DNA from 2 places in the Pseudoalteromonas sp. Isolate6 genome. Region 1 is predicted to be linked to the other one. Evidence: predicted binding sites of a transcription regulator. Region 1 holds the regulator's gene; the other holds the start of a gene.

What was found. The regulator sigma-54, encoded in region 1, starts transcription at its own class of promoters, with help from an activator protein. The targets are predictions, from matches to a motif close to GTTGGCACGNNNNTNGNNT.
Region 2: the regulator sigma-54 is predicted to act here: its motif matches at 13,200-13,218, upstream of L1D50_RS09945 (flagellar assembly protein T N-terminal domain-containing protein).

What each region holds. Positions count from the first base shown of each region.
Region 1 is NZ_JAKEVK010000017.1:3,223-18,803, reverse strand. Features, by position in the region: gene mgtE (magnesium transporter) at 1-141, opposite strand, end outside; gene L1D50_RS04160 (HPr family phosphocarrier protein) at 492-761, opposite strand; gene rapZ (RNase adapter RapZ) at 762-1,628, opposite strand; gene ptsN (PTS IIA-like nitrogen regulatory protein PtsN) at 1,621-2,079, opposite strand; gene hpf (ribosome hibernation promoting factor) at 2,081-2,368, opposite strand; gene L1D50_RS04140 (RNA polymerase factor sigma-54) at 2,398-3,897, opposite strand; gene lptB (LPS export ABC transporter ATP-binding protein) at 3,944-4,669, opposite strand; gene lptA (lipopolysaccharide transport periplasmic protein LptA) at 4,669-5,211, opposite strand; gene lptC (LPS export ABC transporter periplasmic protein LptC) at 5,201-5,755, opposite strand; gene kdsC (3-deoxy-manno-octulosonate-8-phosphatase KdsC) at 5,752-6,303, opposite strand; gene L1D50_RS04115 (KpsF/GutQ family sugar-phosphate isomerase) at 6,303-7,274, opposite strand; gene L1D50_RS04110 (calcium/sodium antiporter) at 7,284-8,243, opposite strand; gene L1D50_RS04105 (ATP-binding cassette domain-containing protein) at 8,418-9,218, shown strand; gene mlaE (lipid asymmetry maintenance ABC transporter permease subunit MlaE) at 9,221-10,000, shown strand; gene mlaD (outer membrane lipid asymmetry maintenance protein MlaD) at 10,014-10,559, shown strand; gene L1D50_RS04090 (ABC transporter substrate-binding protein) at 10,562-11,248, shown strand; gene L1D50_RS04085 (STAS domain-containing protein) at 11,235-11,540, shown strand; gene L1D50_RS04080 (BolA family protein) at 11,546-11,803, shown strand; gene murA (UDP-N-acetylglucosamine 1-carboxyvinyltransferase) at 11,816-13,075, shown strand; gene L1D50_RS04070 (trypsin-like peptidase domain-containing protein) at 13,147-14,226, opposite strand; gene L1D50_RS04065 (DegQ family serine endoprotease) at 14,328-15,581, opposite strand, start outside.
Region 2 is NZ_JAKEVK010000053.1:2,360-17,940, forward strand. Features, by position in the region: gene flgK (flagellar hook-associated protein FlgK) at 1-962, opposite strand, end outside; gene flgJ (flagellar assembly peptidoglycan hydrolase FlgJ) at 964-1,938, opposite strand; gene L1D50_RS09875 (flagellar basal body P-ring protein FlgI) at 2,048-3,115, opposite strand; gene flgH (flagellar basal body L-ring protein FlgH) at 3,168-3,851, opposite strand; gene flgG (flagellar basal-body rod protein FlgG) at 3,868-4,656, opposite strand; gene L1D50_RS09890 (flagellar basal body rod protein FlgF) at 4,673-5,437, opposite strand; gene flgE (flagellar hook protein FlgE) at 5,561-6,961, opposite strand; gene L1D50_RS09900 (flagellar hook assembly protein FlgD) at 7,003-7,686, opposite strand; gene flgC (flagellar basal body rod protein FlgC) at 7,704-8,135, opposite strand; gene flgB (flagellar basal body rod protein FlgB) at 8,138-8,548, opposite strand; gene L1D50_RS09915 (protein-glutamate O-methyltransferase CheR) at 8,828-9,661, opposite strand; gene L1D50_RS09920 (chemotaxis protein CheV) at 9,677-10,609, opposite strand; gene flgA (flagellar basal body P-ring formation chaperone FlgA) at 10,750-11,457, shown strand; gene flgM (flagellar biosynthesis anti-sigma factor FlgM) at 11,530-11,853, shown strand; gene L1D50_RS09935 (flagellar protein FlgN) at 11,846-12,274, shown strand; gene L1D50_RS09940 (flagellar biosynthesis protein FlgP) at 12,576-13,052, opposite strand; gene L1D50_RS09945 (flagellar assembly protein T N-terminal domain-containing protein) at 13,254-14,450, shown strand; tRNA gene L1D50_RS09950 (tRNA-Arg) at 14,561-14,635, opposite strand; gene L1D50_RS09955 (FlgO family outer membrane protein) at 14,967-15,581, opposite strand, start outside.

The DNA.
Region 1 (15,581 bases):
TGACTCTAACAGTAGTGCTGTATCACAAGGTGCCGTCTCTGCGAGCATGCGCCTAACTTGAACAAACTGACCACTGTTTAAGGCTTTGGTTACCTTTTGGAGTTGTTCCAGTGTGTAGTCTTGTTCAAATACTTCAGGCATAGGCATCCTTTTTGATAATAGTGGTGACTATCGTGATTAAGTTAACCCTATTCGTATACTTTATTGCAGAAATCAATTTCTTAATTTGAATGCTATTCGTGTTGTTTCTGCTGGTGGGTTGTTATCGTTAATACACCTTAAAGGTGTACGCAACGATAATTTAAGTTTACCTCGGTAACTAACTTTACCGCACGAAAGAAACCTAAATTGGTATTACAGTGTAACTCAGTTTACTGGGAACTACCAAGGTTTACGCTTAATTATGAGAGACTTATTAGACCACTTTGGTTACGGAGGAGGGGGAGATTAGCAGGGAGTAAATGAATCAGGCCTTATTGTTTTACCGGCGGTTATTCGGATTCATTAAACTTATTTTCTATCAGTCCACCAATGGCATCTAATGCATATTGAGCATCAGGGCCTTCGCAGACAACTCGTACCTCTTTGCCTTGGCTACTTTCAAGTAACAGCAGTGCTAGAACGCTATCAGCAGCTGCGCTTTTGTCTCCTTGATATAAGGTCACTTCGGCATCAAATTGGGTAGCTAATTGAGCAAGAACCGTCGCAGCTCGGGCATGCAGACCTAGCTTGTTCTGGATTAAAAACGTATCTTCTAACATTTAACCCTCTTGCTCACGATGACGAATTTTGACGTTAGGGTGGGTTTTAGCAAAACGCTCGCCTATGGTTTGTGCGAGGTATACCGAACGGTGCTGCCCTCCAGTGCATCCTATTGCGATTGTTAGATAGCTGCGATTGTTACGTTCTAAGTGTGGTAACCAAGTTTGTACAAAGGTTTGAATTTGCCAAGTAAACTTTTGCACTATGCTGTGACTCGACAAATAGTCTTTGACTGGCTGATCTAGGCCCGTGAGCGGCTTAAGCTCAGGTTCCCAATGTGGATTGGGTAAAAAGCGCGCATCAAAAACGTAATCCGCTTGTTTTGGAATACCGTGTTTAAAGCCGAAAGATTCAAAGGTAATAATGAGTTGTTTGTCTTTTTTACCTAAGATTTTTTCGCGAATATCTTCAGCAAGTTGATGAACGCTCAGGCCTGTAGTATCAATGAGGAAGTCGGCGCGAGTGATCAATACATCTAATAATTCTCGTTCTTTCTTAATTGCAACATCTAATGGGAGGTTATGCAGTGAAAGCGGGTGCAAACGGCGTGTTTCTGAGAAACGTTTTATCAGGGTTTGATCGTCACTGTCTAAATAAAACAGGGTAGGTTTGGCGAAGCCTGGTAAGTACTCAAGAATGTCATTAAACTCGTCTTGTTCTTTAGGCAAGTTTCTAACATCAATGCTCACTGCAATTTTATTATAATTGTCGGAAACACTACGGACTAAAGAGGGCAGTAAGTTGACTGGAATATTATCTACACAATAGTAGCCCAAATCTTCCAATACTCGAAGCGCTACAGATTTACCAGAGCCAGATCGGCCACTGATAATGATAAGCTCGAGTCCTTTTTCTTCATCACTCATCAAATTCACCTTGGATCACTGCATATAACTCATCATCACTTTTTGCTTGCCTAAGCATTTTGCAAAAAGACTTGTCTTGGAGTGTATCAGCAATCGCCGCTAAGGTCTTCAGGTGCTGTTGATTATCACCTTCAGGTACGATGAATGCGACAAAAATATCGACCGGCTGCTTATCTATGGCTTCAAACTGGATCCCTTGCTCACTGACAAGTACCATTGCAAGGATTTTATCTAACCCTTCAAGTCGTCCATGAGGAATAGCAATGCCTTTACCAATCCCAGTGCTACCTAATTTCTCTCGCGCCATTAAAGCGTCCAAGATAGCATGCTGACTGGTATTTGGAATTTGACTATGAGCCAGTTCGCTGATGTATTCTAAAATACGTTTTTTGCTATTAAAAAGGACCGCAGCTTTACTGCAGTCCTTGTTCACTAATTCACTTAATTTCATCTTAGTGTCGAGTGAGCTTCTCTTTGTGTTTAATAACTTGACGATCTAGCTTGTTGATAAGGCCATCAATTGCGGCATACATATCTTGATGCTCTGTTGATGCAAATAGTTCGCCGCCGTTTACGTGTAATGTTGCTTCTGCTTTTTGTACTAGCTTCTCGACATCTAGGATCACATGCACGTTATTGATATGATCAAAGTGCCTTTCTAGCTTCGCAAACTTGTTGGTGACATAGTCTCTTAATGAGTCAGTAATTTCTACATGGCGACCAGTTAGATTTAGTTGCATAAGCATTTTTCCTTCTTGGGTTTTACGTCTTATATCAAACTTTTACGCTGATTTGACGGTGGAATGGCCAGGGATTCACGATATTTTGCAATCGTGCGTCTCGCTACCTTAATTCCTTGCTCAGCTAAGATATCTGCAATTTTGCTGTCACTCAATGGCTTCGCGGTATTTTCTGCAGCTATCAGCTTTTTGATAAGTGCCCTAATTGCTGTGGAAGAGCACTCACCTCCATTTTCTGTACTTACATGGCTAGAGAAGAAATACTTCAGCTCAAATATTCCCCGAGGTGTATGCATATATTTTTGTGTTGTCACACGGGAAATTGTGGACTCATGCATCTCAACCATTTCAGCAACATCATTTAGCACCATAGGGCGCATTGCTTCGGGGCCATGTTCAAAGAATGCCTGTTGTTGTTGCACAATGCAATTGGTAACTTTTAATAAAGTATCATTTCGGCTTTCTAAGCTTTTAATAAACCATTTTGCTTCTTGTAAATGAGAGCGAATAAACTGACTATCCGTACTGGATTTCGCCGTTCTAGACATCGCAGCGTAGTGATCGTTTACTCTTATTTTAGGCATAGCATCAGGGTTTAGCTCTACGACCCAACGACCTTTTACTTTTTTCACCGATACATCAGGGATCACATACTCAGGTTCTTCATGAATAATGCTTGCCGCAGGCTTTGGGTTAAGACTATGAATTAGCGTCATCACCTCTTTGAGATCGGCTTCTTTAAGGCGCGTTTTCTTAGCCAAAGTTCGATAGTCACGGCTGGCAAGCAAATCAATATGCTCTGTCAGGATCATTTTCGTTTCGGCAATCCATGGCGTATCTGGGGCGAATTGGTTTAGCTGAATACATAAGCATTCTTGTAAACTACGCGCAGCGATACCAACAGGGTCAAAAAGCTGAATACGTTTGAGTACGGCTTCGACTTCATCTAGCTCAATAGGCTCTTCGCTATCTTCGTCATTAATGCTCTCTAAAATGTCTTCGCAAGAGAGTGTTAAAATGCCTGACAGGTCGACCGCTTCAATAATCGCAATCGCAATAGCTCTATCTGTTGGACTAAATGGGGTCAACTCAAGTTGCCACATGAGATAATCATGGAGAGATTCAGAGGTTTCCCCTTGATAAACATTATCGTCATCAGGGAGTGGACCTGAGCTGGCGGCTGGAGCTGCGCTCATATACTCGTCCCAAGTGACATCCATGGCGAGATCATCGCTCACCGTGTCTTTGCTCATGGCGGTATCTGAGTCTATCTCATAGTCACTAACCGATGCTTCATCGCCTGAATTTTGATTATCTTCAGTGCTGCTCTTTTCTTGGCCGTGTTGGTCAGCATTTTCGCCGTCAGTATTATCACCTTCTTCCACTTCCAATAATGGATTGCTGTCTAATGCTTCTTGTATTTCCTGTTGCAGATCCAATGTACTAAGCTGCAGCAAGCGAATAGCTTGTTGCAGTTGTGGAGTCATTGTAAGTTGCTGCCCCATGCGCAGCTGTAATGATTGCCTCATGTATCTCTAACAATCCTTTTTAACAGTTATTAATACTACGTCTTAACTATAGCTTGAATTGTTCGCCTAGGTAGACATCTCTTACGGTTTGATCTGCCAAAACATGTTCTGGCGTGCCTGCAGCGATTAACTCACCATGTGAAACGATGTAGGCCTTTTCACATACGTCTAGTGTTTCTCTTACGTTGTGATCGGTGATTAATACACCGATACCGCGGTTTTTTAGGTGCTCTATGATTGTCTTTATATCTAACACCGAAATTGGATCAACACCAGCAAAAGGTTCATCTAACAGGATAAACTTGGGATTAGCGGCTAAAGCGCGAGCAATTTCTACCCGTCTTCTTTCGCCTCCCGATAATGCCATACCCTGTGAATCGCGAATATGTTGAATATTAAATTCATCTAATAACTCATTTAGCTCAGCCTCTCTTTCAACTTTAGTTAAGTCTTTTCGAGTTTCTAAAATCGCCATTAAATTTTGATAGACCGTGAGCTTTCTAAAGATTGAAGACTCTTGCGGAAGATAGCCAATGCCAAGTCGCGCGCGGCTATGCATCGGTAGTAAAGTGATGTCTTCGCCATCAATCTGAATAAAACCTTTATCGCTTGGTACTAATCCTACTATCATGTAAAAAGTAGTGGTTTTACCTGCGCCATTTGGGCCTAACAAACCTACAATACTGCCAGCTTGGACACTTAAGCCAACATTCTTGACGACTTCACGACCTTTATAACTCTTTGCTAAACCCGTTGCTTTGAGCTCGCTCATTAATTGTTACCTTCTTCCTGCGCTTTTTTATCTTTTGCGTCTTTTTTATCATCTACAGGAACAAGTATGGTTCTTACACGGGAGTCTTCTTGATCTGAGCGCTCAGCGCTGATCAATTGCTTTTCAATGTCGTAGGTGATGACTTGCGCATTGATTTTTTGCCCAGTTTGATTGATTTCCGCATCGCCAGAAATCACTAGGGTTCCTTTAGCTACATCGTAACGGATTTCATTTGCTTTGGCTTCTAGCAAGTTGCCATCAGGTTGACGTTCGCTAAAAGTGGCAGGGCTGCCAGTTGCAACAAGCAGCTGTTTATTTGTACCAAGCTCTGCGCGGCGGTGAACCTCTAGGCGGTCAGCATTTATTTTTCTGTTGCCATGAATAATTACAACATTCTGTTCAAAAATACCGATATTGCTTTGCAGCTGAGCTTGCTGACGGCCAGCATCAATAATGACTTCATTTTGTTCTGCGGCAATAGCCAGAGTAGAACTTGCAAGCAAGCCGATGCAAACTAGGTTGTTAATGATTTTACTGGTCATAATAAATTGTCTTTGTGTGGTTGATGAGTTCGATCACTTGCTTTTGCAGATCCGCATGTAGCCCTTTACCCGTGATCCTAAGACTAGGACCCGTGATAACAACAGGGTGTTCCGACTTCATCAATTTTTGCTTAATTTCAACTCTTACATTGTCGGCATTAATATCAGTGATCATGGCGTTAGGTGTTAAATTCTTTGCCAATACATTGCCTTCCAAGATTAAAGTATTGTTTTCGTATAATGTTGCTTCCGATGAACTTATTTGCCAATTTTGCTCACCGTTATACAAAGTGAAAATAGGTTTTTCAAAGTGACTAAAGCCAAGATCTTGATACAACTCCATCTTATCAGCAGTTACTTGATAGTTTAATAAGCCATTTTCACTATAGGTCGTTTGTTGAAGCGTGGTTGCAACGTAATCTGGCTTAGCTAACGGTTCATCTTCCTTTGTTGGATCCGTCTCTGATGGATTGAACATGGGTGACCACATCCATATCATTAAAGAAGCGAAAACAATGAGTAAAATGACACGCAATACGGTCATGTACTTGATCCTTTGGAAGTTAATAAGTGCTTCTGGCTAAGCATAATGAGATCAGTAAGCTCTCTCACAGCACCAAAACCACCAGGCATTAAGGTCGTGTAATGAGCGATGTGCTTAACAAGAGGGTGTGCATCATTGACGGCAACGGCGAAACCGACTCGTTCCATTACGGGTAGGTCTGGACCATCATCACCAATATACGCGATTTCATCATCGCTAAGGTTAAGCTTAGCTTTCAGTTCATCATATGCCACTACCTTGTTTTCTTGACCTTGGTAAATATAAGTTACATTTAAACTAGTCATGCGTTGCTGAACAATTTGTGAATGTCTTCCTGTGATCACTGCAACCTCAATTCCACAATCAATCAAAGCCTTAATACCAAACCCGTCTTTGGTATTAAAAGCTTTCAGTTCTTCGCCATTATTGCCAAGGTATATACGGCCATCTGAAAACACGCCATCAATATCACAAATCAATAATTTAATTTGCTTTGCTTTTTCCCAAGCTGTAGTTGAAATTGCCTGATATAAATCTTCAAACTGCATTACAGTACCCCCGCTCTAAGTAAATCCTGCGTATTTAAGGCACCAACCGGAACGTTGTTTTCATTTACCACAATTAAGCCATTAATTCGCTTGGTTTCCATGATATTGAGTACCTCAGCCGCGAGCATATCGGCGCGTGCTGTTGTACTTTTTGCCGTCATTACTTGCGTGATAGGGGTGGTGTGAATATCGATCTTTTGTTCAATAATACGGCGTAAGTCGCCATCGGTAAAAATACCTTGTAATTGTATGTTTTCATCTACGATTGCGGTCATACCTAAACTTTTGGCAGAGATCTCAAACAAGGCCTCTTTAACTGTGCAATGGCTGTCGACCATTGGGATTGCATCTCCTTGATGCATGACGTCAGCAACGGTTAGTAGTAGTCGTCTTCCTAAACTACCGCCAGGATGGGAGAGCGCAAAATCATCAGCCGTGAAGCCTCTGGCTTCAAGTAGCGCAACTGCGAGTGCATCACCCATCACTAGCGTAGCTGTGGTGCTAGCTGTAGGTGCAAGCCCTAATGGGCACGCCTCTTTTGATACTTTGACACAAAGATGGACTGTCGCGTTTAGAGCCATTGTAGAGTTAGGGTTACCTGTCATGGAGATTACTGGCGCACCTAAGCGCTTAATCACAGGTAGGATTGAGATTACCTCTTGGGTTTCCCCCGAGTTGGAGATCATCAATACTACATCATCTTTGGTGATCATACCCAAGTCGCCGTGACTCGCTTCGCCTGGATGAACAAAAAACGCAGGACTGCCGGTACTTGCGAGCGTTGCTGCAATTTTATTACCAATGTGGCCAGATTTACCCATGCCAATTACGATGATCCGGCCTTGGCAGCCAAACATAATTTCACAGGCTTTTGCAAATTGTTGATCAACGAACTGCTGCACTTCTTCTATTGCTGCAAGTTCGGTAGCAAAAACTTGATTTGCAGAATCGATAAATGGGCTCTTTGTCACTAGACTTCCTTAAATGATGTAGTAAATGTAACCGGCGAAGCTTGCGACAAGTATGCCGCCTTCTAAACGGTTAATGCGACGCTTACCTGTCAAGCTGAGGCTCATTAGGATAAGCAGCAGTGTCGCGCCGAGCATAATAAAGATATCACGTGAAGCAATATTGGCGTCGAGGACGGATGGATTCATGATCCCGGCAATCGATAGCACCGCCAAGATGTTAAAAATATTCGAACCAATAATATTACCAAGGGCTAAGTCGTCTTCATTTTTCAACACGCCAGCAATACAGGCGGCAAGCTCTGGTAGGCTAGTGCCAACGGCAATAATGGTTAGCCCTATAAGCAAGTCACTCATACCAAAATATTTGGCTATATCAACGGCTGCACCAACCAAGTAATCCGCGCTAACTGGCAGTAGGATCATTCCTACAACTAACCAAAATAAGGCCTTTTGAGTTGGGATATTATCTGGTACTTCCTCGCAGGCCTCACTTACAAATGGGTCATCGCTATCTCCATCACCACGTTTTGTGATGATGATTAATGTGATCAGAAAAGCGATAAAACCCACTAATAATAAAACACCTTCAACGAAGCTAAAGTGGTTATCACTTACGATATACCACGCAACTAGTGAAACGATAACTAACAGCGGCATTTCGCGGCGTAAAATACCAGAACCGACTGATAGCGGTCTTAATAACGCAGTAAGGCCCAAAACGAGCAAAATATTGGCAATGTTAGAACCTATGGCATTACCTACGGCGGTGTCTGTTTTATCTGCAAGAGCGGCTTGCGCAGCAACCATCATTTCTGGCGCTGAAGAACCCATGGCCACAATAGTTAAACCAACAATTAATGTCGGTACACCAAAGTTTCGTGCAAGAGCAGCCGCACCAAAAACAAAGCGGTCAGCACTCCAAACCAATGCAATGAAGCCAAGAATGAGAATAACAAACGATAAAACCATGAACCTCTAGCCAATAGGATTAAAATTTCGTTAGATACTACCAAAAGCGCTCTGGAAAGTATAAGCAAACCGTTACATTTCACGACTTACAAAATTTTACCAAAACGATTTTCCATCTTGTTTGAAAAAAAAGTATCATACTTGGATGAATATAGTCTGGATCTGGAGAGCGACTTGTCGCAGTCAATTGTAGAAATCAAGGATGTAACCTTCTCTCGGGGTGAAAGGATCATCTACAAAAACATGAGCTTTTCTGTACCAAAGGGCAAAATTACCGCAATAATGGGGCCGAGCGGTATTGGTAAAACCACCATGCTTCGTTTAATTGGTGGTCAGCTTAAGCCTGATAGCGGTGATATTCTTTTTGCTGGAAACAGTATCCCTAATATGTCACGAACAGCTTTGTATCAAGCTCGAACGCGCATGAGCATGTTATTTCAAAGCGGTGCTTTGTTTACCGATATGAGTGTGTTCGACAATGTGGCTTTTCCCCTACGCGAGCATACTGAACTATCTGAAGAGTTAATTCGTTTAGTGGTGTTGATGAAGCTCCAAGCCGTTGGTCTTCGTGGTGCAAAAGATTTAATGCCAGCGGAGCTTTCTGGTGGTATGGCAAGACGTGCTGCTCTAGCGCGTGCTATCGCGCTTGATCCTGAATTAATTATGTATGATGAACCGTTTGCAGGTCAGGATCCGATTTCCATGGGTGTTCTAGTTCGGTTGATTAAGTCTCTGAATGAAGTGTTGGGGTTATCGTCGCTGATAGTCACCCATGATGTCACCGAAGTGCTGAGTATTGCCGATCACGTCGTCATTATTGCTGAGCAAGGTGTGATTGGTACAGGAACCCCTGAGCAGATGCTTGAACACGAATCGCCATTAGTGCAGCAGTTCTTACAGGGCCTTGCGGATGGGCCTGTACCATTCCACTTTAAAGCGCCTGATTATCAGCAAGCGCTGTTGCAAGGAGAGTGAATATGGTCGACTTTTTACAAAAACTAGGCCACAAAACTCTTAGCCGTTTTGCTGCGCTTGGCCGTGCCACAACGATGCTTTTTGGTGCGCTATGTAGCTTACCTAATTTCCGAAAAGGCACGCCACTGTTGATAAAGCAACTTTACATGGTTGGTCATCAGTCATTGTTGATTATCATGGTGTCGGGTTTATTTATCGGCATGGTATTGGCATTACAAGGCTATACCGTGTTGGTTGGATACGGCGCAGAAGATAGCCTAGGGCCTTTGGTTGCTTTGAGTTTACTCAGAGAGCTAGGCCCTGTGGTAACCGCACTCTTATTTGCAGGGCGCGCAGGCAGTGCGTTAACTGCAGAAATCGGTTTGATGAAGGCAACTGAGCAATTATCTAGTTTAGAAATGATGGCGATAGACCCGCTTAAGCGCGTGGTAGCCCCTCGCTTTTGGGCCGGTTTTATTAGTATGCCATTACTCGCACTGATATTCTCTGCGATCGCTATTTTAGGCGCACACTTGGTGGGTGTTGATTGGTTAGGCGTAGATTCAGGTAGCTTCTGGTCAATTATGCAATCGCAAGTGTCGTTTCAACAAGACATCTTAAATGGTCTTATTAAGAGTTTCGTATTTGCACTATTAGTAACTTGGATCGCGCTATACAAAGGCTATGACTGTATTCCTACTTCAGAAGGAATAAGTAAAGCGACGACAGAGACGGTAGTACATTCTTCACTGGCTGTACTTGGCTTTGACTTTGTATTAACAGCGGTTATGTTCTCAAGTTAAAAGGTTTTTAAAAATGAATACACGGAAAATAGAAATTTTAGTTGGCTTGTTCGTGGCGTTGGGCGTTGCTGCATTTGTAATGTTGGCGCTAAAGGTGGCTAACTCAGGCTTAAGCGGCAATGGTGAGACCTACACCTTACAGGCTAAATTCGAAAATATAGGCTCGTTGAAAACCCGTGCTCCAATTAAGGTGGGTGGGGTTGTGATTGGTCGTGTTGATGGAATTCACATCCATCCACAAGAGTTCGTGCCGGTAGTTTCAATGAGTTTAGATAAAAACTACGAGTGTCAGTTTTCTGATACATCGTCGGTTTCGATTTTGACGTCGGGCATTTTAGGTGAGCAATATTTAGGTATTTCTCCCGTTATTGCCGCCGAATCAGCGAAGCAAAAATGTCTTGGTCAGGAAGTAACGAGTGAAGATAGCGTTGATCTAGAGTCTCTCTTTGGTGTGGAAACAAAGGCATTAAAAGACGGTGACATGATCACAGATACAAAATCCGCACTTGTATTAGAAGAGCTAATCGGTCAGTTCCTATTTAATCAAGGGAGCGAGTAAATATGTTAAAAAATATCTATGTAAAATGTCTGACTTTGTTTGTAGCCTTGATGGCTACTGCATTGGTTCAGGCGAAAGAAGTGGACTCAAGCGATCCATACAAAATGGTAGAGCAAGTTGCGGCGCAAACTTTTCAGCGTGTTACCAAAGATCAAAGCATCATTGCAAAAGACAAAGAACACCTACGTGTGATCGTTGAAGAAGAGCTCTTGCCTTACATTGATTACAAATATGCCGCGTATCGTGTACTAGGATCTTATATTCAGACCGTCCGCAATATTGAGGATAAACAAGAGAAAGCAGCAGCTGTTGAGCATATTAAAGAGTTTATTGAAGTATTCAAAAATTACTTGGTAGCGACTTATGCTGGCGTGTTTACTCAATATAAAGATCAGAAAGTAGAATTTGGTGAGCATCGCCCATTTGAGAGCGAGGGCGTCGTGGTTGTTAAGACCAAAATTGTAGAGCCTGGAAAGCCTGATATCAAAATTGACTTTAAGGTTAGACGTGGTCAAGACGGCGATTGGCGTGCTTTTGACATGATGGCGGAAGGCATTAGTTTACTCGATGCCAAACAATCGGAGCTACACGGTATTTTGCGCCAGCAAGGTATTGAACATGTGATCCAACTGTTGGATAAAAAGAGCAAGCTACCAGTGCAATTTAGAGGGGATGATGGTGACGCCTAATATTTCATTCACCGAAAGTAAAGGTGAAATCGTGTTAACTGGTGAACTTACAAGAGCGAGTTTGCCAAGCGCACTGAAACAGTCAACCATCGTTCAAGTGTTGAAAAATGCACAATCAACCGTCTATTTTAACCTTTCTGAGGTGACAAGGGTTGACACTGCGGGCTTAGCTTGGTTAATTCACTCTTTAGGTCAATTGAAACAGCGCGACATTCGTCTCGAGCTGAAAAATACGCCTGAACAACTGCAAAATTTAATGGAGTTGGGACAGGTGACAACCCTATTTGAGTGAGTCTAATGGAAACAAATCAAGTCGAAACTTTATTAAAAGATGCGCTATCACTTGACGAGATCATCGTCAAAGCTAATGGTAGTCACTACGAAGTCATTGCTGTTGGAACGTGTTTTGACGGATTAAGAAGGCTGAAAAGAGAACAGCTTATCTATGGCCCACTGATGGATACTATTAAAGACGGCACTATGCATGCTGTTAGCATCCGTGCATTCACACCTGATGAATGGCAAAAAGAGCGCAAATTTATTCTTCCACAATAACGGAGTGCCGCAATGGATCAGTTTGTTATCCAAGGTGGCACCACTTTAGCCGGTGAAGTCACTATTTCCGGGGCTAAAAACGCAGCCCTACCTATTTTATTCGCCGCTCTGCTTGGTGATGGTAAAAGCCGTTTTTCTAATGTACCGCACTTACGCGATATTGGTACCACTGAAGCTTTATTAAAAACATTAGGTGCTGCAGTTGAGTGGGATGGTGATATCTTAGAAATCAATGGTGCCACGGTAAATAGCGTGCTTGCACCTTATGAGCTCGTTAAGCAAATGCGTGCGTCGGTCTTGGCGCTAGGCCCATTAGTTGCAAGGTTTGGTCAAGCTCAGGTTTCACTGCCAGGAGGTTGTGCTATCGGTGCTCGTCCTGTCGATCTGCATATTTCTGGGCTTGAGAAAATGGGTGCTAAGATCAAAGTTGAGAATGGTTACATCCATGCGGTAACTGAGGGTCGTCTGCGGGGCGCCGAGATCTTTATGGAAACCGTCAGCGTTGGTGCTACTGAAAACTTACTGATGGCTGCAACCCTCGCCGATGGTAAAACTGTGATAGACAATGCTGCAAGAGAGCCTGAGATTATTAACTTAGCGGAATGCTTAGTTGCTATGGGTGCCAAGATCAGCGGTGCAGGCTCCAGCCGAATCGAGATCGAAGGCGTTGAACGTCTCAACGGTTGCGAGCATAAAATCCTTCCAGATCGTATTGAAACGGGGACCTTTTTAGTTGCTGCGGCAATGGCAAAAGGCGAAGTACTCTGTAAAAACACGGATTATCATAGCCTTGAGCCTGTACTTGAAAAGCTACGAGCTGCTAATGCTATTGTTGAGGTAAGTGAAGACAATATTTATGTAGATATGCGTCAACGCACTTTGAAAGCCGTTAATATCAAAACCATGCCACATCCAGGTTTTCCAACAGATATGCAGGCTCAGTTTACTGCATTAAATGTGGTGGCTGAAGGGAGTGCGACAATCACAGAAACTATCTTTGAAAATCGCTTTATGCATGTGCCGGAGCTACAGCGCATGGGCGCAAATATTCGTTTAGAAGGCAACACTGCAATCTGTGGTGAGACTGAATCGCTATCAGGTGCTCAGGTGATGGCAACCGATTTACGCGCATCAGCGAGTCTTATATTAACGGGAATTGTTGCAACGGGCGAAACCGTTGTCGACCGCATCTATCACGTTGATAGGGGTTATCAGAAGATAGAAGATAAGCTAAGTCGTTTAGGTGCAAATATAAAACGCCGTAAAACCTAAGCTTAATTAAGTAAGTTAGTATAAAAAACGAAAAAGCGTCCATCTGGACGCTTTTTGCTTAACCTTTTTGCCTAATATAACCCTGTTTCGAGTTCAGCGACTTCCACCGTAATGGTGAGGCGCTGCCCCCCTCTGAGTACTTCAAACTCGAGTTTTGTACCAGGCGCGGTATTACCTATCGTTTTTAATGTCCTCTGTGGATTAGTCACAGGCTCTCCACCTACTTTAACGACAATATCGTGTTCTTTCATACCTGCTTGCCATGCAGGGCCTAGTGGGTCTAATTCGCTCACCGCAAGGCCGACAATTGGTGTGTAGAGATCCGTTACGCTTTTACCTGTATTGTCAACTGGCGTGCCTCTGAAGCCGAGATAACCTCGGATCACTCGGCCATCCATAATGAGTTTATGCATGACATCCAATGCAAGGTCATAAGGGATTGCAAACGAGATACCTTGAATATCAATGTTCAAGCGCGTGCGAAATTGTGCAGAGGTAATACCAACGAGTGCACCATTAGAATTGACAACGGCACCACCGGAATTACCAACATTAATTGCCGCATCCATTTGCAGTAAATTATTGAACTGGCTTTCCGTAAGTGTTTGTTTACCTGTAGCACTGATAATACCTTGCGTAATGGTTTGTCCAATGTTCAACGGATTACCAATTGCGAGCACCACATCTCCAACACGGGGCGAGTAATCATGATCGATAGGAATGACTGGCAAATTCTCTGCTGGAATTTTTAATAAAGCTAAATCCGTAATGGTGTCAAAGCCAATTAGTTGCGTATCGCTATACTGGCGGCCATCAGGAAGAAGCACAATGATTTGATCAGCATTGTTCACCACATGATAGTTTGTCAGTATGTAACCGTCTCGGCTCATAATAACACCAGAGCCAAGCTCTCTAACCGTACTTTGGCGCTGATATCTTGGTTGATTGCTAAAACCCTCGGAAAAAATCGTCACGACAGCTGGAGCGGTTTTTTCTACTGCATCAGCAAAACTCATATGGTGGGCCTGAATATGTGGGGCCTCAAGCTTTGGCAGGTTTTCCCTTAATTCAGGATTAAACCAAATGATGATAAAAGCGATCCCAAGCCCGGCAAGCAGCGGTGGAAAAATGAATTTAATTAATTTGAACACAAGAGCTTATATTTATCGTTATCTGATACTGCTAATAATGACACAAAAAAAAACACAGCGACAAGTTTCGCTGTGTTTCATTTTAATATTTCTCGATTTCGTTACTGAATGAGGTAGAAAACCGTTTCACGGTCACGTTTAATCCCAAGCACAATATTGCCTTTGATACCGTCGATAAGCTTAGACATATCTTTGACGCTAGTAACGCGTTTTCGATTCACTTGCATGATCACATCGCCCTCTTCAAGTCCAACACGTGCTGCTGGTGAACGAGGTTCTATAGATGTGATAACGACACCTTCATTGCCGTTGCGCTCGCCGCTCTCTAGTACCGCACCTCGTAGGTTTGGATGTACGTCCTCAGCGTTAGCCTGTTCTTCTTGCTTGCCACCAAGCTCCACGTCGATAAATTTGGTCTTGCCATCACGGTAGACGCCAAGTCGCACTTCACGACCTTCACCCATTGTCGCCACTTTACCGTGAAGTTCATTAAAGCTCTCAATTTCGTCTCCGTTTAGGCTGACAATAACATCATTGGCTTTCAGGCCGGCTTTGTCCGCTGCTGAGTCTTCAACTACACGCATGACATAAGCACCACGTTTAACTTCGAAACCTTGCGCTTTAGCTAGACCAGCATCTAGGGTACGGCCTAAAATACCTAATGAGCCACGGCGAACTTCGCCATACTCGACAATTTGGTCCACCAGATTTTTCATCATGTTTGACGGAATAGCAAAGCCGATCCCTACATTTCCACCAGATGCACCTAAAATAGCAGTGTTGATACCAATGAGTTCGCCGTTTAAGTTAACCAAAGCACCACCTGAGTTGCCTTGGTTGATTGCCGCATCTGTTTGGATAAAGTCTTCATAGCCTTCGATATTCAGGCCGCTACGACCTAGTGCACTGATTATCCCTGAAGTGACTGTATGACTTAAACCAAATGGGTTACCAATAGCAACGGAAAAATCACCCACTCTCAACTTGTCTGAATTAGCGAGTTTGATTTCTGTTAGGTCTTCGCCATCGATTTGTAGTAATGCGATATCAGATTCGGCGTCGCTACCGATTAATTTAGCCTCAAACTCTCTGCCATCCTTCAGAGTGACCAGCATTTCGTCTGCATCATCAATAACGTGATTGTTCGTAACCACATAGCCTTTATCTGCATTGATAATGACACCTGAGCCGAGGCCACTAAAAGGGCGCTTTTGGCTACGTGGTTGCGGTTGTCCAAAGAAAAAATCGAAAGGGTCGACGCGACGACGCACTTCTTTAGCGCCTTTTACTTGGATACTGACAACGCCGGGGGCTACTTTTTCCAGCATGGGTGCTAGCGTTGGCAGCTGCTGGCC
Region 2 (15,581 bases), on a different contig from region 1:
AATAAGTCTCCCCCTATGTTGCCATCTAAGTCCATTCCCAATCTATTTTGCTGATTAAAAGCATCTGCTAATGCGAGGCCAATTTGACCTAGTTGGTTCTGTGCCGGGATCAACACTTCATCTCTAAATGCCAGTAACCCGCCGATTTTGCCTTTCAAACTGCCGCTATCTAACTCAAGTTGCACAACATTTTTATCTTTAATATCTAGAGTTAGCTCTTTATGGTTGGGATCTGGGTTGCCTTTCATCGCAAATAAATTAAAAGCGCCACCTTGCATCACAAGCGCGTCCCCAGTGCCTAAAAATACGAGCTTCTCGCCATTTTCACCGTCGAGTGTTTCTATATCTACAAGCTCAGCAAGCTCCTTAATTGCTTGATCGCGCTCATTAAGCACGCTGTGATCGACATTATTAAGATTGAGCGCTGACTTACTCGCCACTTGTTTATTCAATTCACTGATTTTTTGAACAAGGTTATTAGCTTCTTCTGAGAAAATATCCAATTGCTCATTCACGATACTGTTTTGATCAACAACAATACCTGACAATCTATCCATTTGATCGACAAGACCTTGAGCGCCCGTCATGAATAGAGATCGGTTAGTTGTCGACGAAGGCAAGTTAATCGCGCTTTGTAAATTATTAAACATCGAGTTGATACTCTTGCTCAGGCTATTCGAGTCTTGTGCAAATAATGTATCAACGCGACTTGCCTCAGTGACAAACTGCTCATAGTAAGACTGATTGGAAATATCACGATTCAGTTGCTGCTGCGCGAACTGGTTGATCAAACGCACCGTTTCACCACGACCAACCATGCCACCTATCATTGTTCCGTGCTCAGTCCGTTCACGGATATACCCTTTGGTATTTAGGTTAGCAATGTTTTTACTGGTGGTTTGTAGTAACTCGGAGTTAGCCCTAACCCCTGCCGCACCAATATTTAATAGATCAAATGACATCTCATCTGACTCCCTTTGTTAGCGCACCGGATAAGAAATCGGATACATCAATACGCTTTAAAACTGACTTAATTTTGTTGGCATAATTCGGATCGGTCGCATAGCCTGCATTTTGAAGTTCACTTAGATAGGCATGACTATCACCAGCCTTATTTAAGGCTTGCTCATATCTCGGATTACCTTTTAGAAAACTGACATAATCATCAAAGCTTTGTTCTAGCGACTTATAAGCACGGAAATCGGCTTGCTTTTGCACCGGTAACCCTTGCTCAAATTCAAGTGTCGATTTTCTGGCGCTTTCACCACTCCAGCGGCTATCCGCTTTGATATTGAATAGGTTAAAACTGCTACTACCATCTTTTTTGCTGATGATGTGTTTACCCCAACCGGTTTCCAGTGCAGCTTGTGCAACCATTACCGCAGGGTTCAAGCCTAGCTTTTTCGCAGCTGTTTGAGCGTATTCCCAAATTCTGTCGACGAATTCCTCAGGAGAACCAAAGCCTGTTTGTTCATCGCTTGAGGTATCTGCCTTAACATTGACAGCCTGCGGTTCGGATTTATTCACACTCTCACTTGCTGTCGTCTGTTTTTTAAAGGAAATATCGCCGTCAGCTCTCATTACAGAAGCAGGCTTATACTTTTCAGAATTAGGAGACAACTGTTGCACAATCAGATCTGCAAGTCCTAAGCTGCCCTGCTCAGATAAGTGCATCGAAAGTTGCTGATCATGCATTTCTTCAAAAAATTTGACACCGCTAGAGTTAAATGGACTGTCTTTATCCTCTAGCGCCTCATTCGCTTTACGCATGCTCTGTAACAACATTTGCGTAAAGATAGACTCAAACTGTTGTGCCGCCTTCTTCAATGCCTGATCAGAGGCACCTTGATCGCCAGCACCTTTCAGCGCCTCTTTACGGATCGAATCAAGGTTTCCTAGGTCGAAAAAGCTTTGATTTTTCAATTGGTCGGTGTTCATACACTCAGCACTGTTTGACGTTAATAACTATACAAATAGAAATGCAAAATTCGAGCCAAAAAAAAAGCCTCACAATTGTGAGGCTAACTAGTTGATTAATAATAGAACATCAAATGACGACTAATTGACCATTTATTGCGCCCGCTTCTTTTAGCGCTTCAAGGATCGCCATTAAATCGCCTGGTGCTGCGCCAACTTGGTTAATTGCTCTAACCAAGTCATCAAGGCTCACGCCTGGGTCAAATACAAACGCTCTAGAGTCGTCCTGATTTACGTCGATAATACTTTGCTGCGTCACTGCTGTTTCACCATTCGCCAGCGCATTAGGTTGAGATACATTTTGCTGCTCAGCAATTGTTACGGTAAGGCCGCCATGGGTAATTGCCGCAGGCTGTAGCTTGACATTTTTGCCAATAACGATAGTGCCTGTGCGAGAGTTAACGATGATCTTCGCTGCGGTATCTGCGGGTTTAAATTCTAGATTCTCTAGCGTAGACAAGTAAGCAACGCGCTGAGACGGATCTCTTGGGGCAATTACTCGCACTGAGGCTGCATCCATAGGTTTTGCGCTGTTTGGTCCAACAAGTCCATTGATCGTGTCGGCCAAGCGCTTTGCGGTAGTGAAGTCGGGCCTATTCAAGTTAAAGGTGATGTAATCGCCCTGAGTAAACGGACTTGGTACCGCTCGTTCCACTGTCGCGCCATTTGCCACGCGGCCTACAGTCGGCGTATTGATCACAACTCGACTCCCGTCGGCACCATCAGCGCCCAAACCACCAACAATCAAACTACCTTGCGCGATTGCATATACATTACCATCAACCCCTTTAAGAAAAGTCTGAAGTAAAGTACCGCCTCGTAAACTACCAGCACTACCAATAGATGACACAGTCACGTCAATGGTTTGACCGGGTTTAACAAAAGGTGGCAAGTCAGCGTGAACCGCAACAGCCGCAACATTTTTAATTTTTGGCTTTAAGCTTGCGGGCATCGTTATGCCAAAGCTATTCAACATCGCTTTAAAGCTCTGCTCGGTAAATCTGGTTTGCTCACCGGTACCAGGCAAGCCTACAACGAGGCCGTAGCCAACCAGTTGGTTTGAACGAACACCTTCAACCATACTGACGTCTTTAACTCGCTCAGCAGAAGCCAAAGAAGAAAAACCAACCAACGTCATGGCCGCACCGATAAGCAAAATATTCTTAAACATATTGTTCATTTTCAGCACCTTAAAACGGCATCAGCGCGCTCATAAAGAAACTCGTTAACCAACCTGCACTTTGTACTTCTTGTTGATCACCTTTACCCGAATATTGAATTCTGGCATTTGCCACTCGATTGGACTCAACCGTGTTATCTGCCGTCACATCTTGAGGTCTTACCAATCCTTCCAAGCGAATAAATTCCTCGCCGGTATTAAGGGTTAACCACTTTTCGCCGCGGATCACTAAATTACCGTTAGGCAATACTCGGGTGACATTAACTGAAATATTACCAAATAAGCTGTTGGACTGATTAGACTTCGAGTCACCAGAAAAAGAAGAGCTGGATTTAGCACCAAACTGTATTGCTTCTTTTCCGATATTAATGGCGTTGCCACCTAGGCCAATCACAGGGTCTAGGCTCGAATCACTGGATTTATCCAGCTCAGAATTTGCAGCTTTGGTTGCCTGAGTCGTTTCTCTGAGTACGATGGTAATAATATCACCGACTCTTAACGCTTTTTTGTCAGCATAGAGATCGTTGGAAAACTGCGTATTAAACAATGACCCTGTTGCCACCATTTGGGCTTGGTTATCCTCGGGATAGATAGGTGCATAATACGGATCGTCACGCACCACATTTTTATTTTGTGTTGTACTACATCCAGATAATGCAGCGACCGTTACGATGGCTAAATATAATGCACGCATAATACCCCCTACCCAATTACAGCTGTTGATTAATGTAGCTCAGCATCTGATCTACCGTTGAAATCACTTTTGAGTTCATTTCATACACGCGTTGTGTTTCGATTAGATTTACAAGCTCTTCCGTCACATTAACGTTTGACGTTTCAAGTGCGCCTTGCACAATCTTACCTAACCCTTCAACACTTGGGTTACCTTGCACCGGAGCACCACTTACCGCGGTTTCCGTGTACAAGTTTTGCCCAATCGGTTCAAGACCTGATGGATTAATAAAGTCACTAATTGTCAATTGTCCGATAACAACGTTTTCAGCTTGTCCAGCAACTCGCACCGATACTTCACCATCTTGAGAAATAGTAATTGACTGTGCATCGTCGGGTACGTTCATCTCAGGTAACACAGGAAAACCCGCGCCTGAAGTAACTATCCGCCCTTCTTCGTCCGTCGTGAACTGACCATTTCTTGAATATGCGGTTGTGCCATCTGGCATCTGAATCTCAAAAAAGCCCGGACCTTGGATCATCCAATCCAAAGAATTTTCGGTACTTAACATATTGCCTTGAGAAAAGTTCTTTTGGTTGGCGACCACTTTGGCACCTGCACCAAGCATCAAACCAGACGGTAACTCTGTATCTTGAGAGCTGCGACCTCCGGGTTGATTGATGTTTTGATATAGTAAGTCTTCGAATATCGCCCGACTCTTTTTGTAACCAACGGTACTGGCGTTAGCCAAGTTGTTAGAAATAACTGAAATATCAGTTTGCTGAGCATCTAAGCCTGTTTTACTTATCCACAATGCCGGATTCATAATCTCTACCTCACTCTTAAACTATGCGTAGGAGCGAAGTGTGTCGCTCATCTATTTCTTCAGCTGTTTTCATCAGCTTAATTTGCATTTCAAATTGTCTTTGATGGTTGATCATATCGACCATCTCATGAACAGGATTGACGTTAGACATCTCTAAGAAGCCGCTCATCACTTTTGCGGTTGGAGATATTTCACAAAAGCCACAAATCCCATCTTCTAGCTTATCTTCTTTTGGTCTATAAAGGCCGTCATTACCTTTTTGTAGCTTGCTATTATCCGCTTCAATAATTTTCAGCCTATCAACCACTTCCAGAAAGTTAGCAGGAGCGCCTTGTGGACGCACTTGAATAGAGCCATCGTCACTAAAAACCACCTTATCAACAGGGATAGGCAAGACGATGGGCCCACCTTCGCCAATAAGTTGACGCCCGTGAGCGGTGACTAACGCACCATCATTACGAATGTTGAGTGTGCCGACTTTGGTGTAAGCTTCTTCACCCGATGCATCAACAACACTGATCCACGACTTGTCATCTACCGCAATATCAAGCTCTCGGCCAGTTTCAACAATTGCACCGCCAGTCATATTAGTACCAGGGCGCTCTTGCATCGCGAAAACTCGAGTAGGTAGCCCTTCGCCAAACGCCTGCATTGAGCGCGCTTGTGCAAAATCAGCTTTGAAGCCAGTCGTGTTGGCATTAGCAAGGTTATTCGCTTTAAGTGCCACACCGCGTAAGCTCTGCTTAGCGCCTGACATTGCGATATACACCATTTTATCCATGACGATGACCTATAAAATTCAAACTTAACTTAGTTAATGCAAGCACAGTGCCAAAGTGAGGAGATGTTTTTGACGGACATAAAAAAGGCTGCCTTTGGAGCAGCCTTTGGAGGGCATAATATATTATCGGATCTGTAATATATTTTGTTGTAATGTAGAGTTAACCTCAAGCGCCCGAGAGTTCGCTTGGAAGTTACGTTGAGCACTGATAAGGTCTACTAACTCGTTAGTCAGGTTAACGTTCGATTGCTCTAGGGCCGATGAACTAATACCACCAAGCGTACCTGTGTTTGGCTCACCCGCAAGAGGTTCACCAGAAGATAGGCTCTTCTTCCACTCAGTATTGCCAATCGCCTGAAGGCCTTGAGAATTCGGGAAGCGTACTAGCGCTACTTGCCCTAAGAACGTTGAGTCGCCGTTAGTATATGAAGCCACTACTTTACCATCAGTACCAATATCAATACCAGCTAAACGGCCAACGGTCGCACCGTCTTGCTCCAATGCTTTTACTTCAAATCGACCAGATGAGTATTGCGTTGGTAGTTTTTGAGCAGTATTTGCTTCATCACGCCAGTTAACAACAATGTCATTTGGAAAAGTTGCACCGTTATCAAGCAAGTTTGACATACCGATAGTTGGGTCAACTGCATCTTGAGGTCCAGCAAGACTTAAGGGGTTAAATGTCGAGCCAGTATTGTTACTAAATGTCAGTGGTGAAGCTGATGGATCATCCGCTGTTTGTGAAGGAATACCACTTGCGTCAAAACGAAATACGCTTACTGGTGTGTATGGCACAGGTGGTGTAGCTGTCGGGTCAATTTGCTGCGCATTGTGGTTAAATGGCTTATCGTCCATTGTTGCGTAAGTTGACCATTCATTATCCGCCGTTTTTCTAAAGAATAACTGTAATGTATGTGATTCACCCAACGAGTCATATACCGTAATTGCCGTTCTTGAATTATATGAGGCCCGTTGCTCAGGATCAAAAGCAATCGTAGGTGGTTGCGCCGTCGCATCTAAGTTAAACGAAGTATAGATTTGCGATGTTGCTCGAGGAGAACCTGATGCATCTGGAATTTGAACGGGCGATGTTGTGCTCAAACTCAAAGACGTTGTATCACCGGTTGATGGATCAACAGGGAAGCCTTGCAAGTAGTCACCTTTTGCATTCACGATAAAGTTGTCTTTATTTAATTTAAATGCACCAGCTCGAGAATACGTAAAATCCTGTGATTGCAGAGAGTTTGACATGGCAAAATAGCCTTCGCCCTCAATCGCCAAGTCTAGCGAGTTTTGCGTAAACTTTAGTGACCCTTGGTGGAACTGCTGTGCAACCATCGTAGTTTGTACACCATCACCATTTTTCGTTTTGCCTGAGCTAAAAACCGAAGACGCGTAAACGTCAGCAAATTCTGCGCGAGACTCTTTAAAACCAGTCGTGTTTACGTTAGCAATGTTGTTTGCTGTTACGTCCAAGTCTTTTTGCGCGGCGGCAATACCTGTCAGTGCTATATTGAAACTCATACTCTCACCTCTAAGTTCTTAAGGTTAATTCTTTAAAACTACTATGCTATTTCAGCAATATCAGTTAAGCGCACCGCGCCTTCTTTGGTATTAATGACGATGCCATTAGCACCATTAACATTAACACTGTCTATATTTCTAAATGTGGCCGACGGTAAAGTTTGATATTCACCTTCAATCATGCCCTCCGCTTTTATGGTGTATTCACCTGGAGGCATCATCTCACCGTCTTTGTTTTTACCATCCCAATCGAAACGCACAGCGCCAACACTTTGTTCGCCAAATTCAAGCGTATTTACGAGCGCTCCAGATTCATCATAGATACCCACTGATAAATTCTGAACTGGCTCCTGTACAATCACAGAACCTTTTGTAAGTGCATCGTCGCCATGTTCCAACGTCGTCGATTCGAGTAATGCTTTTTTACCAATCAGTGTCGATGCCTGAAGCGCCGAATTAGAAGTCATTGATGCAGCCAACGAGTCAAAGTTTTCATTTAACTTTGAGATCCCCTCAGCCATGGTAAAACTTGTCATCTGCGCGATCATTTGATCATTGTCTGCAGGTTTACTCGGATCTTGGAAAGAGAGCTGTTGAGTCAGCAGCGAGAAGAAATCTTCTTGCGATAGCTCATCTCTGGGCTTTTTCTCCTCAGCCTGCTTTTGCCTATCCCAGTAGAGTGAATCTACACCCGTTGAAGAAGTGGCATTTACATTATTACTCATCAGCTGTTACTCCCAATTTAGCGCTGGCCTAGTTGCAATGTTTTACTAAGCATTTGCTTTGCAGCGTCTGCAACTTGAACATTGGTTTGGTAAGAGCGAGAAGCAGAAATCATGTTTGCCATCTCCTCTACCACATTCACATTCGGTTTATAAATGTAGCCATTTGCGTCAGCACTTGGATGGTTTGGGTTGTATTCAACTTGAAGCGGCTTATCGCTCTCAACCACACCCAATACTTTTACTCCAACTGACGATCCCGCGACATTGCTCTGGGAAGCTGAAGCTTTGGAAAGTTCAGCGGCAAATACAGGGTGCCTAGCGCGATAAACATCATCTTGACTAGAACTCACTGAGTTTGCGTTTGAGATATTACTTGCGGTGGTATTTAGTCGCACATTCTGTGCACTCATTCCTGAACCCGCAATATCGAAAACGTTATATAAACTCATAATTATGCCCCTTGCCCGCCGAGTGCCTTCTTAAGACCACTGAACTTACCACCAAGAAATTGCAAACTGGCTTGGTACTCTAATGCATTCTGTACATACAAATTTCGTTCCACTTGTATGTCGACCGAGTTACCATCACCTGTATCTGCTTGATTTGGCGAACGATATAGTTCAGACGAGTTACTCATTTTGGTACCACCACTTAGGTGTTTTGCATCTGTTCTAACCATATCATTGCCGCTTCTTTGCATTGTTTTTGCCGCTTTTAAAGCGCTGGCAAAATCAATATCTTTAGCTTTGTATCCTGGAGTGTCTGCGTTTGCGATATTGCTTGCTAGAATTTCAGCGCGTTGTGAGCGAAGCAGCATAGTATGCTGGTGAATTCCCAACGCTTTATCGAAACTAATTGCCATTATCTGACTCCAAAAAATTGACTCAGATATGATAAAGCAATCTTTAGGCCAGTTTTCAAATCAAATTTATTCGTTAAAATTCAATATGTTATATTATATTTTTGGAATAACTAAACTTGAAATAATACAGAGGAGTGAAAGAAATAAGAGGGAACGTCTGAATAGTTAGCGGTTTAGCTCAAAAATTCAAAGCTAATAAAAATAGTCATTGAAACTGCGACTGCATACAAATGTTCAATACCTAACTATAGCGAACGTCCTTGCCGCTATATGTAAGTATTAAGTCTTTTTCTGATAGATAATCCCAGGATTACAACGGATCATATTAAAGTCGTCACTCAACCCCGCCATCGACTCCGATGCTCCTAAAAATAAATAGCCATTCGGGTTTAACGACTGAGCAAATTGCGAAATGATTTTAGCTTTCACTTCTGGTGAAAAATAAATCAAGACATTTCGGCAGAAAATAACATCAAATTTGCCCATCAACGCATAAGAATCCAACAGGTTTAAATGTCTAAAACTGACCATTTTACGAATAGGTTCGACTACTTTAGCCATTCCATTACCACTATCCATAAAAAATTTCTTTCTACGTTCAGGCGATAACCCTCGCGCCAAGGCCAGCGCGTCGTATTCAGCATTCTTACACATATCAAGCATCGTGTTAGAAATATCCGTACCGATAATTTGAACACCCATTTTTAGTGCACCAGGGCTTTTACTTACATATTCACTCGCAGACATCGCGATTGAATATGGCTCTTGGCCCGATGAGCTTGCCGCCGACCAGATCTTAACAGGACGTCTTAAGTCTTTAAACTCAGGTAAGATTTTCGATTTAATTAATTCGAATGGGTAGGTGTCCCTAAACCAAAGCGTTTCATTCGTTGTCATCGCATCCACCACAGCGGCACGCAATTGCCGCTCATGGGGACTGAGTGTTTTAGCTACTAAAGATGATAGTGTTTCCACACCAAAGCGAGCCATTAGAGGAGCAAGTCGGCTTTTAACCAAGTACAATTTATTGTCACCCAGTACAATACCGCACTGCTGCTCTAAAAAGGTTCGAAATTGGTCGTACTCTTTTTGCTCTAAATGCTTATTTTCCAAGTGCTACCACCAGCTTTAATCACAATGAACCCATTTCTTAACCGCTGAGGCTAGCTCATCTGGGTTAAACTTAGCAATAAAATCATCAGCGCCAACTTTCTCAATCATGGCCTGATTAAATACACCACTCAGTGAAGTATGAAGTATCACATGCAATGGCGCTAATTTTGGATCAGCTTTTATTTCAGCTGTTAGCGTGTAACCATCCATTTCTGGCATTTCAACATCAGAAATCAATAGTCCTACTCGCTCAGTGACATTATTTTGACAATCCATTTCGGCTATTTCACGAAGCCTTATGAGTGCTTCTTTGCCGTTCTTTGCCAACTCAGTCTGGACGCCTAATGGCTCCAAAGCGCGTTTGACCTGATTACGAGCAACCGCGGAGTCATCTGCAATAAAGACAATACGCTCACCCAAATCTTTTTGCATTTCACCATCCGAAACAATGTCAGCACTGACTTCTGTATTGATCGGGCAAATTTCATTGAGAATCTTTTCTACATCTAATATTTCAACTAGCTCGTTTTCAATCTCAGTGACCGCTGTCAAATAGGAATATCGACCTGCTCCCGATGGTGGGGGCATTATTTTTTCCCAATTCATATTCACTATGCGTTCTACCGCACTGACTAAAAACCCTTGAACGGAGCGATTGTATTCTGCAATTACAATAAAACAATTGCGAATATCTTGAATAGGAGGCCCGCCAACAGCAAGTGACATGTCAATTACCGATATAGTTTGACCTCGAATATGAGCAACCCCTCGGATCAGAGGATTTGACTTGGGCATGCTTGTCAATGCAGGACATTGAAGCACTTCCCGGACTTTGAAAACGTTAATGCCGAAGCGCTGTCGACCTTGAAGTCGAAAAAGTAATAGCTCGAGACGGTTTTGTCCAACTAATTGTGTACGCTGGTTAACCGAGTCTAAAATACCTGCCATTTCAATCTCCTACTGTATAAACCGCTAATCGGAACGATCTTTGCTTCGACTCTGATATGGTTTACCACCCTTGATTAGGTGCAGTTATTAAAGCAGAATCTTTATACCTTGTTTCACCCAATAAGCATAGTCGAAACATCATGAGTTTGTTAAAAAAAACCCATTACATTCAGTTTTTTTGTTTGTTCGCTTATTTTATAGGCGTTGACTATGGTTATTGTCAGCAATATGACAACAAAACTTTAGAGCAAAACGCAATAAAATTTGTCGAACCGAATGTAGAGCAAGATCCCGATAGTCAGTTATCGATTACTGCGATACCACTAGATTCAAGAATTCCAGCAAGAGACTGTCAATCGCCATTGCAATATAGTACAGCGATGACCCCGCCTTTTGATACTCAAGTGACTGTTCAAGTAAGATGCAGCGATACGCTCAGCTGGACTCAATACGTTCACGTGCGTATCGATCATCTATTCCCCATTTTAGTTAGCGCGACCATGTTAGAGAAAGGCCGTGTTATTCAGAATGAAGATGTAAAAATAGAATATCAGCCAAAACGTTTTCGCAGAGTCTCTTATATAGAAGATAAGTCGATACTAATAGGCAGTCGAAGCAAGCGAAATATTAGAGAGGGCCAAGCCTTTACTCAAGCTCACATTTGCATGGTCTGTAAAGGTGATACCGTGACGATTGTTGCTAAATCAGGCGGGCTTGTGATCAAAACTCAAGGAGAAGCACAGCAAGATGGCAACCGCGGTGAACTTATTAATGTTAAAAACTCTCGCTCTGGCAAAACCTTACGTGCTAGAGTAATAGAAGTGGAAACAGTAGAGGTGAATTTATAAAAAATTTGCTAAAGTAATACTACTGAACGCCGATAATATGGCTGAGAGTATAATTTTATTGGGTCTACAAACATGGTTAATCAAGTTAACGGTCAAAATCAGTCTACATCCGTTGCTAACAATGTTAAGCAACAGAAGGCTGAATTGCAAAGAAATGATGCCAACAACGCATCAGTTAAATCACCAGCTTCGCCTAAAGCAGCAGCGGATTCAGTTAGCCTGACCCCGCAGGCACAACAGCTGAAAACTGTCAATGAGAAAGCACAACAATCATCAGGCTTTGACGATAAGAAAGTCGAAGAGCTGAAAAAAGCGATTGCAGAAGGTAAGTATCAAGTTGACGCGGAAAAACTAGCTAAAAACATAGCGGCATTTGAGTTCGAAATATATGGATGACTTGGTTCGGCTTTGCCACCACAAACTTTCAGAACAAATCTCGACGCTAGAAGCGATGACCCAGCTTCTGGCGCGTGAGCTTGATGAGCTGGCCTCTCGGAGAGGCGACAATTTAAAAGAAATTGCTCGTGAAAAGTTAACTCTCATTTCAAAACTACAAAAGCTCGATAATGAATTATCAAAAACCGAGTCCCACGTTTTTGAGCACGATGATGTAATCCCACTCATCGCTAAAGTACGTACTCTACTTCACGAATGCCAAACTAAAAATGAAATCAATGCTAAAACGGCCCACCAAGCCAATGTAAGCACTCGTGAATTGAAAGGAATTTTAATTGGGGCGCCAACTTCGATTACCTATGGTCAAGATGGCAGCGTGAAAAGTAGCGACAGTGAATTAGTACGTAATTTAAAAGCTTAATGACTCGCTTGAGGAAGCTCTGCCTTTGGTGCTAGCGAATACCTCACGAGCGTTAAAAACAACACGATAACACTTCTCTATACTCCTTATGATAATAATCATCACAGCTGCTTTAGAATTCTAAGAAAAGCATATTCTAGATTAGCTTATTTATGGCCTGTTTATCTTTCAGGTTTGTGTTTACAGCAGCTTGATTGGTATTTATACAAGGCTGAGCCTAGCCGGCAAATCGATCGTCGCGACCAAAATCTTCTTAGAAAAACAAAAATCAAGCAGCAAAGGTCAACAGGCTCTAGACTGCTTACTTAAAACTGTAAGATATTTTTTTGATTTTCTGAGGCTTGACTTGAGTAACATACAAATCATAAACACGTTTCATATCAAGCTCTAACTCAGTCGCGTAAGTATCACCGACCGCGTAACTTTTCAGCACCTTAGCCCCACGAACAAGTCCATTTACTTGGCTCTTAAGGCCGTCGTTTTGGGCAATAGCACCCTTTACCGTGATAGTGGATGTCAAATTCTGGCCATAGAGTTGCTCAGCCAGCTCACGATAGGCTTCTAATTTTGAGACTTTAATGGCCATCAGCTGCTTCTCACCCGCAGTTTTACCCGGCTGAGCACTTAAAGGCGCATACCCCACAGCACGTAAAACAGGAAAAGTTTCCGGTTGCACCGTTTCATATTCAATGTGCTTGTCAACGAGGCTTGAACAGCCGCTGAGCCATGTCAGCGAGCAAATCATAACAATTGTATTGATAGAATTAGTGATACGCATTTCCCGCACTCCGCTACAATCTATACCAATCAAATTTAACACCTCCCCTGCATCTTAATCTCGCAGGGTTATTGCGGCTTTATTGAGTATTGGCAATAAGTAAAATTAACCTTCATAATGTATGATTATGCACGAACCTTGCCAAAATTTGGCACAGGTATTGCTGAGTTAGAGGGTAGTTTTTGATCTGGGCATTTAAACATGAAAAAGCAATTTGCGAGCAGTCTATCATTGTTGTGTATCACCTTAACTAATCCTGCTTATGCTGAATGGTTTGAAGTTACTGGCATGGCTGACGTTAAAAATGGCGATCATCAAAAAGCAAAAAGAAAGGCGGTAAACGATGCCATTACACAAGCTTTGCTGTTTTCTGGGGCTTCGGTAAGCAGTGTACAAACCGTCACCGATGGTGTGCTCACCCAAGATCAACTTAAGATCCGCTCAAATGCTGAGATTCAAAGCGCCAACGTAATTGCTGAAGCAAAAGTCGGTGACTCATGGCAAGTGACATTACATATTGATATTACCCCACAAAGTGCTCAGTGCCCGACCAGTGCATACAATAAACAGGTTGCAGTCACACAAAGCCAGTTAAAAAATAAACACCAAGCAACTTTAGGTCAAATTTTTGACATAAATAAAGTGGTCAGCGAGCGTCTATATCAGACAATGACCGAACAAAAGTTGAGCTTAGAGCCCGTTCCCTATTTTGCACAGACCATAGATGTTAGCCGCTTTTTCAGCCAGCGTTTTGATTATAATGAACAACTAATCGAAACCATTACAGCAAATACCAACAGCCAGTTTGTACTGCTGAGTCAAATTACTGATATTGCTAGTGTCGATAAACTTAATAGTGACCTCGCATTTTGGCAAAGTGATAAATACTTAAGAAGCTTCAAGGTAGACTTTGCGCTGTTTGATGCGCTTTCTCATGAAAGGGTATGGCAAAAGCAATATGCGACTCAAGGCGTGTGGCCGTTTAAGAAAACTAAATTAATCGATGTGTACAGTGAGCGCTTTTGGCAGACAGATTATGCTGATGAGATCCAAACCACGCTGACACAAATCGCAACTGATTTAAACGCAGCGGTCGCCTGCTTACCAACCAATGGCAAAATCCTACATATTGATGATGAACAAGTCGTTATTAATTTGGGCCGTATGCATGGCTTAGAGAATGGCCAGATCCTTAACGTAGCGCATAGCAATCCGCTGACTAATGTCGATGGTAAAGTGTTTATGCATCAAATTAAAACCATTAATAAGTTGCAAGTGATCCAAGTGAATGCGCAAAACGCCATTGCAGTAAACATCAGCAATCGCCCACTTCATAATGTCCAAATTAATGACTTAGTTGAAATTCAAATGGAAAATGAGAATGAGTTTGAGCTGTAGCGTTAAGACTACCACTTGCAAAAGACAGGTTTTTCGATAGCTTTACACACTCTACAACATGCTTTCGCCGCCCATTTACTCTGGTAATTCCACGCAGAAGTGAATACTAATGGCGTCCCCAGTAGGAATCGAACCTACATCTAAGCCTTAGGAGGGCCTTGTTTTATCCATTAAACTATGGGGACAATCTTTAAAATACCAGGTAACAATCACCTTTTATGACCTTCACTAGCGAGGTCTGCGTTACTTAATACCAATTAAAGTCGAGATTTGTTGACTACCGATCGTACTGCATCTCAATGACTTCGCTTTAGTATACTGATCTTAATGAACTTTTAAAGATTAATAGTCAAATTATTCGCAGGAATAAATGGAGTTAATAAGTAGGCGAATATACACAGTTACGACCTACTACCGCACTTTCCATTGCTTGCCCTACGGTTTGAATAAGAAATTGGATAGCGTTTTTTAATAAAACCTAAATTTTATTCTCGTCAAAAAACGCTGTCTGAAATGCTATCTTGAAGCGGTTGCCTGCTCATCAAGGATAAAGTATGGAATGGTCACCATAGTGCTTGCGATAACTAAGCTGGTGTTAAACTCTAACAATCTTGCATTCACCTCCACGCCTCGTGGACGGTAAACCATAGTACCTGTAAGTAAATGGCTCGGTGATTGCACATTTCTCAAGCGGCTTGCGTTACGAGAAAAAGTCAAATCGCCACTGGATGTCACTTCTATTTTTCCAAGCGCTTTAAAGTCTAGCGCTTGATAACCCAGCTTTTGCATTTGGTGCATTAAAGACTCAGCCAATTGGTTTCCTAACTGGTTAGTATCCCTTAATGATTCATTAAAGTTAACAAAACTGGCTACCGCTATCGACTCCGGCTTTTGCCCTAAAACAGTATCTGACAGTTCCAAAGCTATTTGATTAGCATAGTTGGCAATTTCTTTGCGATGACGGTAGCTAATAAAGCCAATATCTTGCATTGCCGTGGCTTGAGAAGCTTCATTACGCTCTTGCTCTTTCATCATAGCGTACAATATTTCCATATCGGATTGCTGCGCTTCTGTAGATTCTGGAGCCACCTGTTTTGTCATTTCGCAGCCCCCAAGTAAAGCAAGTGTTGT